2 regions of the Enterobacter huaxiensis genome follow, and region 2 is predicted to be linked to the other one. Evidence: predicted binding sites of a transcription regulator. Region 2 holds the regulator's gene; the other holds the start of a gene.

Region 1 (5,849 bases), 100 kb from region 2:
AGGGTTTCATACCCCAGACGCTGAGCCTGCTCGTCGCTCATCTGCGAGTCCAGCAGCGCGCTGAGCTTGCTCACCGTCGAGGCGACCATAATCTGCCCCGGCGTAACCTTGCGCGAGAATGTGCGGCTTAGCTGCGCGGCCAGGCGCATCGCCAGCAGCGAGTGGCCGCCGAGGGCAAAGAAGTCGGCCTCAATATCGTTCACCTCGCAGCCCAGCAGGTCGGAAAACGCCTGCGCGACGGCGGCTTCGGTTTCCGTCTCCGGCGCGCGGCCGGAGGCTTTACTCGTCAGCTCCGGCAGCGGCAGCGCCTTGCGGTCAAGCTTGCCGTTCGCGCTGAGCGGCAGCGCGCTGATTTGCAGCAGCACCACCGGCACCATGTGCGGCGGCAGCTGCGCTTTGAGCGATTCCAGCAGCGCGTCGCGATCCAGCGGTAAGCCGGATTCGGAAACCACGTAGCCCACCAGCTGGCGGGCATCGCCGCCGGTGGCCGCCGCCTGGTTGAACACGCAGGCGTGGGCCACGGCCTGAGCCACGTCCGGCAGCGACAGCATCGCCCGGTCGATCTCGCCCAGCTCGATGCGCTGGCCGCGAATTTTCAGCTGATCGTCGCTGCGGCCCAGGTATTCCACCGCCCCGTTGTCCAGCCAGCGGGCAACGTCGCCGGTGCGGTACATCCGCTCGCCGGGGGCAAACGGGTCGGCAATAAAGCGGCTGGCGGTGAGGTCCGGACGGCCCAGATACCCCTGCGCCAGCTGAATGCCGGTGAGATAAAGGTCGCCCGCCACGCCAAACGGCACCGGGCGCATCATGGCGTCCAGAATGCGCAGCCCCGTGTTCCACACCGGGAAGCCGATCGGCACGCTGCTGCCCTCCACCGCCGCCAGCTCGGGGCCAAACGCCGGATACCAGCTTACGTCCACCGCCGCTTCCGTTGGGCCATAAAGGTTGTGCAGCGGCGCATGGGTGAGCTGCTCCCACTCGCGGCACAGCTCGGTCGGCAGCGCTTCGCCGCTGCAGAACACCTGCTTAAGGGTTTTGCAGCAGGCCACGTTTTCCGGCGTCAGCGAGGCGACAAACGCCGCCAGCATCGAGGGTACGAAGTGGGTAGTGGTCACGCCGTACTGGGCGAAGAAGCTCTGCATCGCCTGCGGATCGCGGTGCGCGTCCGGCTCGGCCATCACCAGCTTCGCCCCGGCGATAAACGGCCACCAGAACTCCCACACCGACACGTCAAAGCTGCACGGCGTTTTCTGCGCTACCACGTCAGTTGCGTTCAGCGGGTAGCGATCCTGCATCCACTTCAGGCGGTTAACGATGGCGGTATGGCCGACCATGACGCCCTTCGGGCGGCCCGTCGAACCGGAGGTAAAGATGATGTACGCGGTCTGCTCCGGCGTCGCCAGCCGCAGCGGTTCAGCCCCCGCAGCCGGTAACAGAGTGTTGTAACTAAACGAACTCATCGGCAGATCGCTAAAGCGCGGGAGCTGCTCGTCGGTAGTGATGAGCAGGGACGGCTTCGCGTCCTCCAGCATCATCCGCAGACGGTCGTCCGGGTAGCCGGTATCGAGCGGCAGCCATGCGGCGCCGGCCTCGACGATGCCGTGCAGCGCCAGGGTCAGGAACACCGAGCGCGGGAGCGCCACCGCCACGCTGTCGCCCGGCTTGACGCCGCGATCGCGCAGCAGGTTAGCCAGCGCGACGACCTGCTCGCGCATCTGGCGATAGCTGAGCTCAACGTGCGCATCCGCCAGCGCGGGGGCGTCCGGCGTTTTGCTCGCCTGCTCCGCCACCAGATCCGCGAGCGTAGTGGACGGCAGCGCCAGCCCGGTGTCGTTGATGCGCGACAGCTGCGCGTACTCCTGCTCAGAAACGGTTTCCACTTCGCCGCAGCGCAGGTCCGGATTAGCCGCAAACTGCTGCAGCATCGCGTTCAGGCGCGCCGCGTGGCGCTTCAGCTCCACCTCATCGTAACGCTGTTTATTGGCGAGGATCTCAATGCTCAGCCCGCCCTGCTCGTCCGGGAACAGCGCCAGCTCCAGATCGTTTACCGGGCCGGTGGCCAGCGTGTGGGTGATGGCCTCCACGCCGTCGATATCCAGCTGATAATCGAAGACCTTAACGTTCAGCACCGGGCCAAACAGCGCTTCGTCGCCCGCGGCACGCCCGCTGTCGCGCACGATCTGCTCGGCGTCGTAGCGCTGGTGGCGGCGCATTTTTTTCAGCTGGTTCGCCAGACGCAGCGCCAGCTCCGGCAGGCTCTCCTGGGCGTTGATGTTCACCGCCAGCGGCAGGACGTTGAGCACCGGCCCGGTCGCGGTCAGCGCGGCGGAGCCCATGCGGCGCATGAAGATAAACCCGGCGGCGTAGTCCAGCCGTCCGGTCAGGCGGCCCAGCCACAGCGCCACCAGCGCAAGCGCCAGATCGGTGCGCTGCACCTGCCCTGCCGCCTGTGCAAGCTGGCTAAAGGCGCGGCCGTCGGTAGCAATTTTCAGGCGCAGGATATCGGTTGTCGCCGCGCGGCCCGGTAAAGGAGCAGCAGAAAGCGACACCGGAGAAGGAAGCTGCCTGCGCTGCTCTGCCCAGAAGGCACCGTCGCGCGCGTATGCCTCGCTGTCGCGATAGCGCTGATACTCGTCCACCACCTCGGCAAACGGCGTAAACGGGGATGCGGGCGTCGGGTCACCCTTTTTCCAGGCGGCATAAATCGCGGCGATCTGGCGGGTAATGGCCGGGAAGCTAAAGCCATCCACCACCAGATGGTGATAGCGCTGATACCAGTACCAGTGGCTTTCGCCCACCCGAATCAGCTGGTGAAACGCCAGCGGCTGCCCGCTCTCGACGCGCAGGTTTTGATTGAGATCGGCCTCCATCAGCGCCACGGCGTCGTCGTGAGAGGTAACGCGAACGATGGATGGCTCCGGCAGAATGACGGTGTCATCCACCCACTGCCACACCTCGCCGTTATCCTCGGCAAAACGCGTGCGCAGGGTATCGGCCTGCATCATGCCAGCGGCAATCGCCTTTGCCAGCAGCGGCGCATCGATGTCGCCTTTCAGTTCGGTGTAGTGCGCCACGCTCCAGGCGTTTGGCAGCGTGGAAAGCTGCTCCGCCATCCAGATACCCGGCTGGGCGGCGACAAGCGGAAGACGGTTCATGCGTGCTCCTCCGCAAAATGAGAAGGTTCAAGCGTTTTCCAGCGTTCGGCCAGCCACTGCTGGCACGCCTCCTGGGACTGCGGCTCGCAGACAACGCGCCAGCCTGCGGGCAGCTCGCACTGCTGCGGCCACAGGCTGTACTGCCCCTGGTCGTTTTGCAAAATGGCGAACTGTCCCTGCGGATTATCGAAAGGATTGCTGAATTCCATACAAACTCCGTTATTAAATAAGCGGCTGCCAGAGGGTCATTAGCCCCTGCGTCAGCCCACCGCGCCAGCAAAGCGCATCGTGCCCGCCGTCAACCTGACGCCAGATAACCGGTTGCTGTGTGTGTTGTAGTTCGGCGTAAAGCGCCTGATTTGCGCGGAAAATGAGCGGCTCGTTGCGCCCGGCCTCAAGGACGATGCGCAGCCCGCGTGCGGTTTTTTCACCCGCTTTAAGTTGTTCGATAAGCAGCCCGTCCCGCTGCGCGCCGCGGTGCGGCCACCAGTAGGAACCGGACTGGCTGAGCACGCAGCCAAAACGCTGCGGCCAGTTGAGCCCTGCGTAAAGAGAGGAAAGCCCGCCGAAGCTCTGCCCCGCCACAACGGTACGCTCGGCGCGGTCGCTGAACGGTGCGAGGGTTTTCACCCGCGGGAGAAGTTCTTCCTGCACCGCCAGCCAGAACTCGGGGTTGCAGGGCAGCTCGCGGCTGCGGTGCTCGGTATCGATCGCGTCGATTAACACGTAGACCGCAGGCGGCAGCTTGCCTTCATCCGTGAGCGACGTCAGCGCAGGCCAGACGGGCATGCTTTCGGCCCAGAACTGCCCGTCGAGCAGGACCGCCAGCGGGCGCTCGGGGTTCTCGTCACCGGTGGTAAAAATCCAGACGCGGCGGCGGTTGCCCAGCCGCGCGCTGTTCCACTCAATGCTGACGGGCTTTTTGTAGGGCGCATCGGGATGGTTCCAGCCCGGCTGCACCGGGGCCTCAGGCATTTCCAGCGCCGAGACGGCGTGGCCGCGCCCGCCGCGCCAGCTTTGCGGGTTCAGCGGGTCGGACACCGCGTGCGGCAGCAGCTTGCGCCAGCCTTCGCGCAGCGCCATGCGGTCCGGCAGCTCGCCTTCAAACACCGCGCTGGAAAAGTCGTCTTCATGACTGGAGGGAATAAAGCAGTAGCTGCCGCGCCATTCCGGGCTGAAATCGCCCTGCCACTGCCAGACGTCGGTATCCGGGATGCGTTCGAGAGACTGCGGGCGGGCATTCTGATGGTGATCGGTCACGCCGGTGATATAGAGCCAGACGCGCTTCACCGCGGACGTTTTCTGGGTTCCTGCCGGGTCACGCCACCAGAAGGTGACGCGATAGCTCTCCTTCTGACGTTCCCATTCCGGCCCGTTTTTCGATTGCCACCACCCTTCACTTCCGGTTGTTAACGCCGTCACCCTTATAACCCCATGTTTAGCTGACTTTTTTGCTTCAGAGCAAATTTTATTGATAATATTATTGATAACTATTTGCATTTGCAATAGCGTAATGCCCGCGCTGTGGGAAGCGCGTTCATAAATAATCATAAAAGCGGGACGTACAATGAATAAGAAGATTCACTCTCTGGCATTGCTGGTCAATTTAGGGATTTATGGGGTCGCGCTGCCCGCTATGGCAGACGACAGCACCGCCACCGCGCAGCACGAAGACACGATGGTGATCACCGCCGCAGAGCAAAACCTGCAGGCGCCAGGCGTATCGACCATCACGGCCGATGAAATCCGTAAAAACCCTCCCGCGCGGGATGTGGCGGAAATCATCCGCACCATGCCGGGCGTTAACCTGACCGGTAACTCCACCAGCGGCCAGCGCGGCAACAACCGCCAGATCGACATTCGCGGCATGGGCCCGGAGAATACCCTGATCCTGATCGACGGCAAGCCGGTCACCAGCCGCAACTCCATCCGCCTGGGCTGGCGCGGCGAGCGTGATACCCGCGGCGATACCGGCTGGGTACCGCCAGAGATGATCGAACGCATCGAAGTGATCCGCGGCCCGGCTGCGGCTCGCTACGGCAACGGCGCGGCAGGCGGCGTGGTCAATATCATCACTAAAAAATTCGACAACCAGTGGCACGGTTCCTGGAACACCTATCTGAACGCGCCGGAACATAAGGATGAAGGTTCCACCAAGCGAACCAACTTCAGCCTGAGCGGCCCGCTGGGCGGCGACTTCAGCTTCCGCATGTTCGGCAACCTGGATAAAACTCAGGCCGACGCGTGGGACATTAACCAGGGCCATCAGTCCGATCGCACCGGCGCGTATGCCGACACGCTGCCGGCGGGCCGTGAAGGCGTAGAGAACAAAGACATCAACGGCGTGGTGCGCTGGGACTTCGCGCCTATGCAGTCCCTCGAATTTGAAGCGGGCTACAGCCGCCAGAACAACCTCTACGCGGGCGATACCCAGAACACCAACAACGACAACAGCTCCAACGGCCTGGTGAAGAAAAACTACGGTAAAGAGACAAACCGTATCTATCGTCAGAACTTCGCGGTGACCTGGAACGGCGGCTGGGATAACGGCATCACCACCAGCAACTGGGCGCAGTACGAACATACCCGCAACTCGCGTCTGGGCGAAGGGCTGGCGGGCGGTCTGGAAGGGTTATTCAACAGCAATAAATTCACCGACACCGATCTTGCTGACGTGATGCTGCACAGTGAAAT
Region 2 (5,849 bases):
CGATGATTCTACCCTCACGGGCGGTATTTATTACTGGCAGCGTCAACGTGACCGTAAAGACGTCACCGAAAACAAATATAAAACCAACCTTGCTCACTCAACCTGGAACGCCAACCTCGATTTCCAGTCGGGCTATGCTGCAGATATGTTCGGTCTGGATATTGCCGCCTTCACGGCCATTGAAATGGCGGAAAACGGCGACAGCGGTCACCCGAACGAAATCGCCTTCTCCTCCAGTAATAAAGCCTATAAAGAAGACTGGTCCGGCGATAAAAGCGGCGTCAGCCTGTATAAGGCAGCAGCGAAATTCAAATACGGCCCGGTATGGGCGCGCGGTGGTTATATTCAGCCAACCGGTCAAACGCTGTTAGCACCGCACTGGAGCTTTATGCCGGGCACCTATCAGGGGGCCGAAGCCGGGGCTAACTTTGACTACGGCGATGCGGGCGCGTTGAGCTTCTCCTACATGTGGACCAACGAATATAAAGCGCCGTGGCACATCGAGATGGACAAGTTTTACCAGAACGATAAAAAGACCAAAGTGGACTATCTCCACTCTCTGGGCGCGAAGTATGACTTCAAAAACGACCTGGTGCTTGAAGCCGCTTTTGGTCAGGCGGAAGGGTATATTGACCAGTACTTTGCAAAAGCCAGCTACAAATTTGATGTTGCGGGCAGCCCGCTGAGCACCAGCTATCAGTTCTACGGTACCCGTGATAAAGCGAGCAATGGCACCGTCAACGATATCTATGACGGCACCGCATGGCTGCAGGCGCTGACCTTCGGCTACAAAGTGGGCCAGGTTGATCTGCGTCTTGAAGGGACATGGGTGAAGGCGGAAGGGCAGCAGGGTTACTTCCTGCAGCGTATGACGCCAACCTATGCATCGTCCAACGGTCGTCTGGATATCTGGTGGGATAACCGCTCTGACTTCAACGCCGACGGCGAAAAAGCGCTCTTCTTCGGCGCGATGTACGACCTCAAAAACTGGAACCTGCCTGGCTGGGCGGTGGGGGCATCTTACGCTTATGCCTGGGACGCGAAGCCTGCTGATATGGCCACTCCGGACGCATACTACGATCCAAACTACCGTCTGAAAGAGTCCTCTTACAGCCTGGATGCGATCTACACCCTGCAGGATGGGCGCGCGAAAGGCACGATGTTTAAACTGCACTTCACGCAGTATGACAACCACTCTGACATTCCGAGCTATGCGGGCGGTTACGGCAACATCTTCCAGGATGAACGTGACGTGAAATTCATGGTTATCGCACCATTCACCATCTTCTGATGAACGCACCGGCGGGCTGAGTCCCGCCGGTATGGAGACTGCACATGATGAAAAAAATTGTAATCGTCGCGTTGCTGGCATCAGGGCTGGTGGCGTGTGCTCAGACACAGGCGCCGAAAGAGGACACCCGTCTGAAGGAGGCGTATAGCGCCTGCATCAATACTGCGGAAGGTTCGCCGGAGAAAATCGAGGCCTGTCAGAGCGTGCTTAACGTGCTGAAGAAAGAGAAAGCGCACGAGCAGTTCGCGACGCAGGAAAACGTCCGCGTGATGGATTACCAGGCCTGCATTCAGGCGCGTAAAACCGGTAACGATCAGGAAGTGGCGAAGCGTTGCGACCAGATTTGGAAAGAAATTCGAAGCAATAACAGTAATTAATTCGCTGTTATTATGCCCGGTGGCGCTGCGCTTACCGGTCCTACAAAGGTGTCATAGCCCGTAGGCCCGGCAAGCGCAGCGCCACCGGGCTTTTTAACGCAAAAAAAAAGCCAACCTAATGGCTGGCTCAGAGTATAAACACGAACTTACTTCGCGTCGTGCGCGTGGTCGTTTTCGCGGCAGTCGCCTTCAGCGCAGTGACCATACAGGTACAGGCTGTGATTGGTCAGGCGGATGCCGTGACGGGCAGCGATTTCACGCTGGCGTGATTCGATGGAATCATCGCTAAATTCAATGACCTTGCCACAGTCGAGGCAGATCAGGTGATCGTGGTGATGCTGCTGGGTCAGTTCGAAAACAGACTTACCGCCTTCGAAATTATGACGGGTCACAATGCCCGCGTCATCGAACTGGTTCAGCACGCGATACACGGTTGCCAGCCCAATCTCTTCGCCCATGTCGATAAGACGCTTATAAAGGTCTTCCGCACTGACATGGTGATTGTCTGGTCCCTGAAGCACTTCAAGGATTTTTAACCGAGGAAGCGTTACTTTCAGGCCAGCCTTCTTTAATGCGGTATTGTTGTCAGTCATGCGGAATCTGTCCTGTTGCTAAACGATTCACTTCTAATGAAGAAGTGACAGAAAATGCACTTGGGATAATGCGTCTCATTATAGAACTGCCATGGCTAAATGAAAACTGCAAGTCTCAAGCAAAGTATGCTTATAAAAACGTGGTATCACCAACAAACTTGTTCGATGGCACCCACTTTTTACCAGGGGGATATTGTACAGGTCTGAGCGAAAAAGTTAAAAGTTTGTAGCAATTAATTTAATCGGTTTTACCTGGAAAATGGGCGCAACCAAGGCTGCGCCGCAGGGCCATCAGGCGTTCAGAATGTCGTCCAGATTCAGCTCTTCGCGAACCTGCTTAACCCATTTTTCAACGCGCTCAGCGGTGAGTTCCGGCTGACGATCTTCATCGATAGCCAGGCCCACGAAGTGATCGTCATCCGCCAGGCCTTTGGACGCTTCAAAGTGATAACCCGCCGTTGGCCAGTGGCCCACGATAGCAGCACCGCGTGGCTCGATGATGTCGCGGATGGTGCCCAGTGCGTCACAGAAGTACTCTGCGTAGTCTTCCTGATCGCCACAGCCAAACAGCGCAACCAGCTTGCCGTTGAAGTCCACCTCTTCCAGCGTCGGGAAGAAATCGTCCCAGTCACACTGGGCTTCACCGTAGTACCAGGTTGGGATACCCAGCAGCAGGATGTCATAGCCTTCGAGGTCTTCTTTGCTGCTCTTGGCGATGTCGTGCACATCGGCAACGTCTTTACCGAGCTGTTTTTGAATGTTTTTTGCGATATTTTCGGTATTGCCGGTATCACTGCCGAAGAAAATGCCGATGATTGCCATGAGTAAAATAACCTCTTGAAACTTAATGGTATGGTGGCGCAATTTGTCCACGGATAAGGGCAATAATAGCAGAACAGACAACCCTGCGGAAACAGCTATCACGCAGGACTGCACTCTGTGCTACATGAAAAGGGTAATAAAGGGGATTTTCAGACTTATGCCTTGCTGCGCAAAGCCTCGAGTTGAGCGATCAGTATCTCTTCGATCAGTTCGCTGCGGCTGATGTTGCGCGCCTCTGCCAGCTCATTTAGTGCATCGACAGCATCGGCGTTCAGCTTCAGTTCGACACGCTTAAGTCCACGAGTTTTATCGCGTTTAAGCTGGTTGCGTTTATTGATACGCAGCTGTTCATCGCGTGAAAGCGGATTCGTCTTGGGTCTTCCCGGGCGACGCTCATTCGCGAACAGATCTAGTGTCGTACGGTCCGTTTGTTCTTTGGCCATAATTCTGAGACTTCGGGGGAAACACGCCGCCCTGCTAAAGCCCGGGCGATAAGCGCGCCATCATACATCAGCGAAAACGGCGCGCCAACGACTGGAAGCCCATCGCCGTCCAGTCGCTGTCTTTTTAATCAATTCGCAGTATCAGTGAGATAGCGACGGATAGCGCGCAGAACAGCGTCCGGTTTTTCCGCGTGAACCCAGTGCCCGGCACCTGCAATGACATGGGCTCGAGCCTGCGGGAATTGCGCCAGCAGCGTGTCGCGATAAGCGTCGGTGACGTAAGGGGAGTTTCCGCCACGAATAAAGAGGGTAGGGTGCGGCCAGGCGGGAACAGCTTCCCAGCCCACAATATGAGAATACTGATCCCACAGGACCGGCACGTTAAAGCGCCACTCTCCGTCGACGAAGGATTTCAGCAGGAACTGCACAACCCCTTCCTCATCCAGATGCTCACGCATCACCGCGGCAGCCTGCTGGCGGGTAGAGACCCCCGCTTCTGTTACCGCATTGATGGCAGCAAAAATCTCATCGTGGCGACGCACGTCGTAATCCACGGGCGCAACGTCAATGACCACCAGGCCATTGATACGTTCCGGCGCCAGCGCCGTCAGGGCCATCACCGCTTTGCCACCCATTGAATGCCCGATGAGTGTCACCTTCTGCAGGCCGTTAGCGTCCAGCGTATCCAGCAGATCCTGCGCCATCGCCGCGTAAGTCATCTCCTCCGAGCGCCCGGAAAGGCCGTGATTTCGCATATCGACCTGCAAAATATCGTGATCGATAACCAAATCGCGCGCCAGCACGCCCAGGTTATCCAGGCTGCCAAAAAGCCCGTGAACCAGTACGATGGGAGAATTATTGTTCGGCGATTGTGCAGTTTGCGCTCGGGTATTCAATTTCATGGCAAAGTTCTTTTTTTACGTATGTCAGGTTAGGGTATCATGTTGACCATTCTGCCGCCCGGCTGCAAGGATCCAGTTTAATCTGACTTTTGCCGCCAACCGGGTTTGACGCTATCCGCTGTTGGGATTTGACCCTATAATCCCAACGACTTGTATTCAGATAAGATATCGCACTGGATTAAGATGAAAACAATCGAAGTTGATGACGAACTCTATCAGTTTATTGCCAGCCAAACGCGGCATATCGGGGAGAGCGCGTCCGACATTTTACGGCGTATGCTTAAAATTTCCGCCGCTTCACAGCCTGCTACCCCAGCCACAAAAGATGTCGCGTCTCAGCCGAGCGTTGTTGCACAAGCAAAACCTGCCGTGACGCCTGTAAAAGATAAAGTGCGCGCGGTGCGTGAACTGCTGCTCTCTGACGAATACGCAGAGCAGAAAAAGGCGGTTAACCGCTTTATGCTGGTGCTGTCTACACTTTATTCACTCGATAACAACGCATTTGCTGAAGCGACCGAGTCGCTGCACGGTCGCACACGCGTGTATTTCGCGGGCGATGAGCAGACGCTGCTGCAAAATGGCAATCAAACCAAACCCAAACACGTCCCGGGCACACCGTACTGGGTAATCACCAATACCAACACGGGCCGCAAGTGCAGCATGGTTGAACATATCATGCAGTCCATGCAGTTCCCGGCGGAATTGATTGAGAAGGTTTGCGGTACAATTTAACCCTTGCATCAGAAGGACCAGGCAATGGCAAATCACAGCCGTGCAGGCCAACCTGCACAACAAAGCGATTTGATTAACGTCGCTCAACTGACCGCACAGTATTACGTACTGAAGCCGGCCGTGGGCAACGCAGAACACGCAGTGAAGTTTGGTACATCCGGTCACCGCGGCAGCGCGGCGCGCCATAGCTTTAACGAGCCGCACATTCTGGCCATTGCCCAGGCCATCGCGGAAGAGCGCGCCAAAAATGGCGTCACCGGTCCGTGCTACGTAGGGAAAGATACCCATGCTCTGTCTGAACCGGCGTTCATCTCCGTGCTGGAAGTGCTGGCGGCGAACGGCGTTGATGTGATTGTTCAGGAGAACAACGGTTTTACGCCAACGCCTGCGGTCTCTAACGCCATCCTGGTGCACAACAAAAAAGGCGGTGCGCAGGCTGACGGTATCGTTATCACGCCATCCCACAACCCGCCGGATGACGGTGGGATCAAATACAACCCGCCTAACGGTGGTCCGGCAGACACCAACGTCACTAAAGTGGTGGAAGATCGTGCCAACGCGCTGCTGGCTGACGATCTGAAAGGCGTTAAGCGCATCTCTCTGGATGCCGCCATGGCGTCCGGCCACGTGAAAGAGCAGGACCTGGTTCAGCCGTTCGTGGAAGGGCTGGCGGATATCGTCGATATGGC

What was found. The regulator Fur, encoded in region 2, represses iron uptake genes when iron is present. The targets are predictions, from matches to a motif close to ATAATAATGAGAACNACTATCAA.
Region 1: the regulator Fur is predicted to act here: its motif matches at 4,633-4,655, upstream of fes (enterochelin esterase).

What each region holds. Positions count from the first base shown of each region.
Region 1 covers NZ_CP043342.1:3,507,736-3,513,584, forward strand. Annotated here, with positions in the region: gene entF (enterobactin non-ribosomal peptide synthetase EntF) at 1-3,155, opposite strand, end outside; gene D5067_RS16790 (MbtH family protein) at 3,152-3,364, opposite strand; gene fes (enterochelin esterase) at 3,378-4,577, opposite strand; gene D5067_RS16800 (TonB-dependent siderophore receptor) at 4,723-5,849, shown strand, end outside.
Region 2 covers NZ_CP043342.1:3,405,127-3,410,975, reverse strand. Annotated here, with positions in the region: gene chiP (chitoporin ChiP) at 1-1,291, shown strand, start outside; gene chiQ (ChiQ/YbfN family lipoprotein) at 1,339-1,668, shown strand; gene fur (ferric iron uptake transcriptional regulator) at 1,815-2,261, opposite strand; gene fldA (flavodoxin FldA) at 2,553-3,083, opposite strand; gene ybfE (LexA regulated protein) at 3,239-3,526, opposite strand; gene ybfF (esterase) at 3,655-4,428, opposite strand; gene seqA (replication initiation negative regulator SeqA) at 4,612-5,160, shown strand; gene pgm (phosphoglucomutase (alpha-D-glucose-1,6-bisphosphate-dependent)) at 5,185-5,849, shown strand, end outside.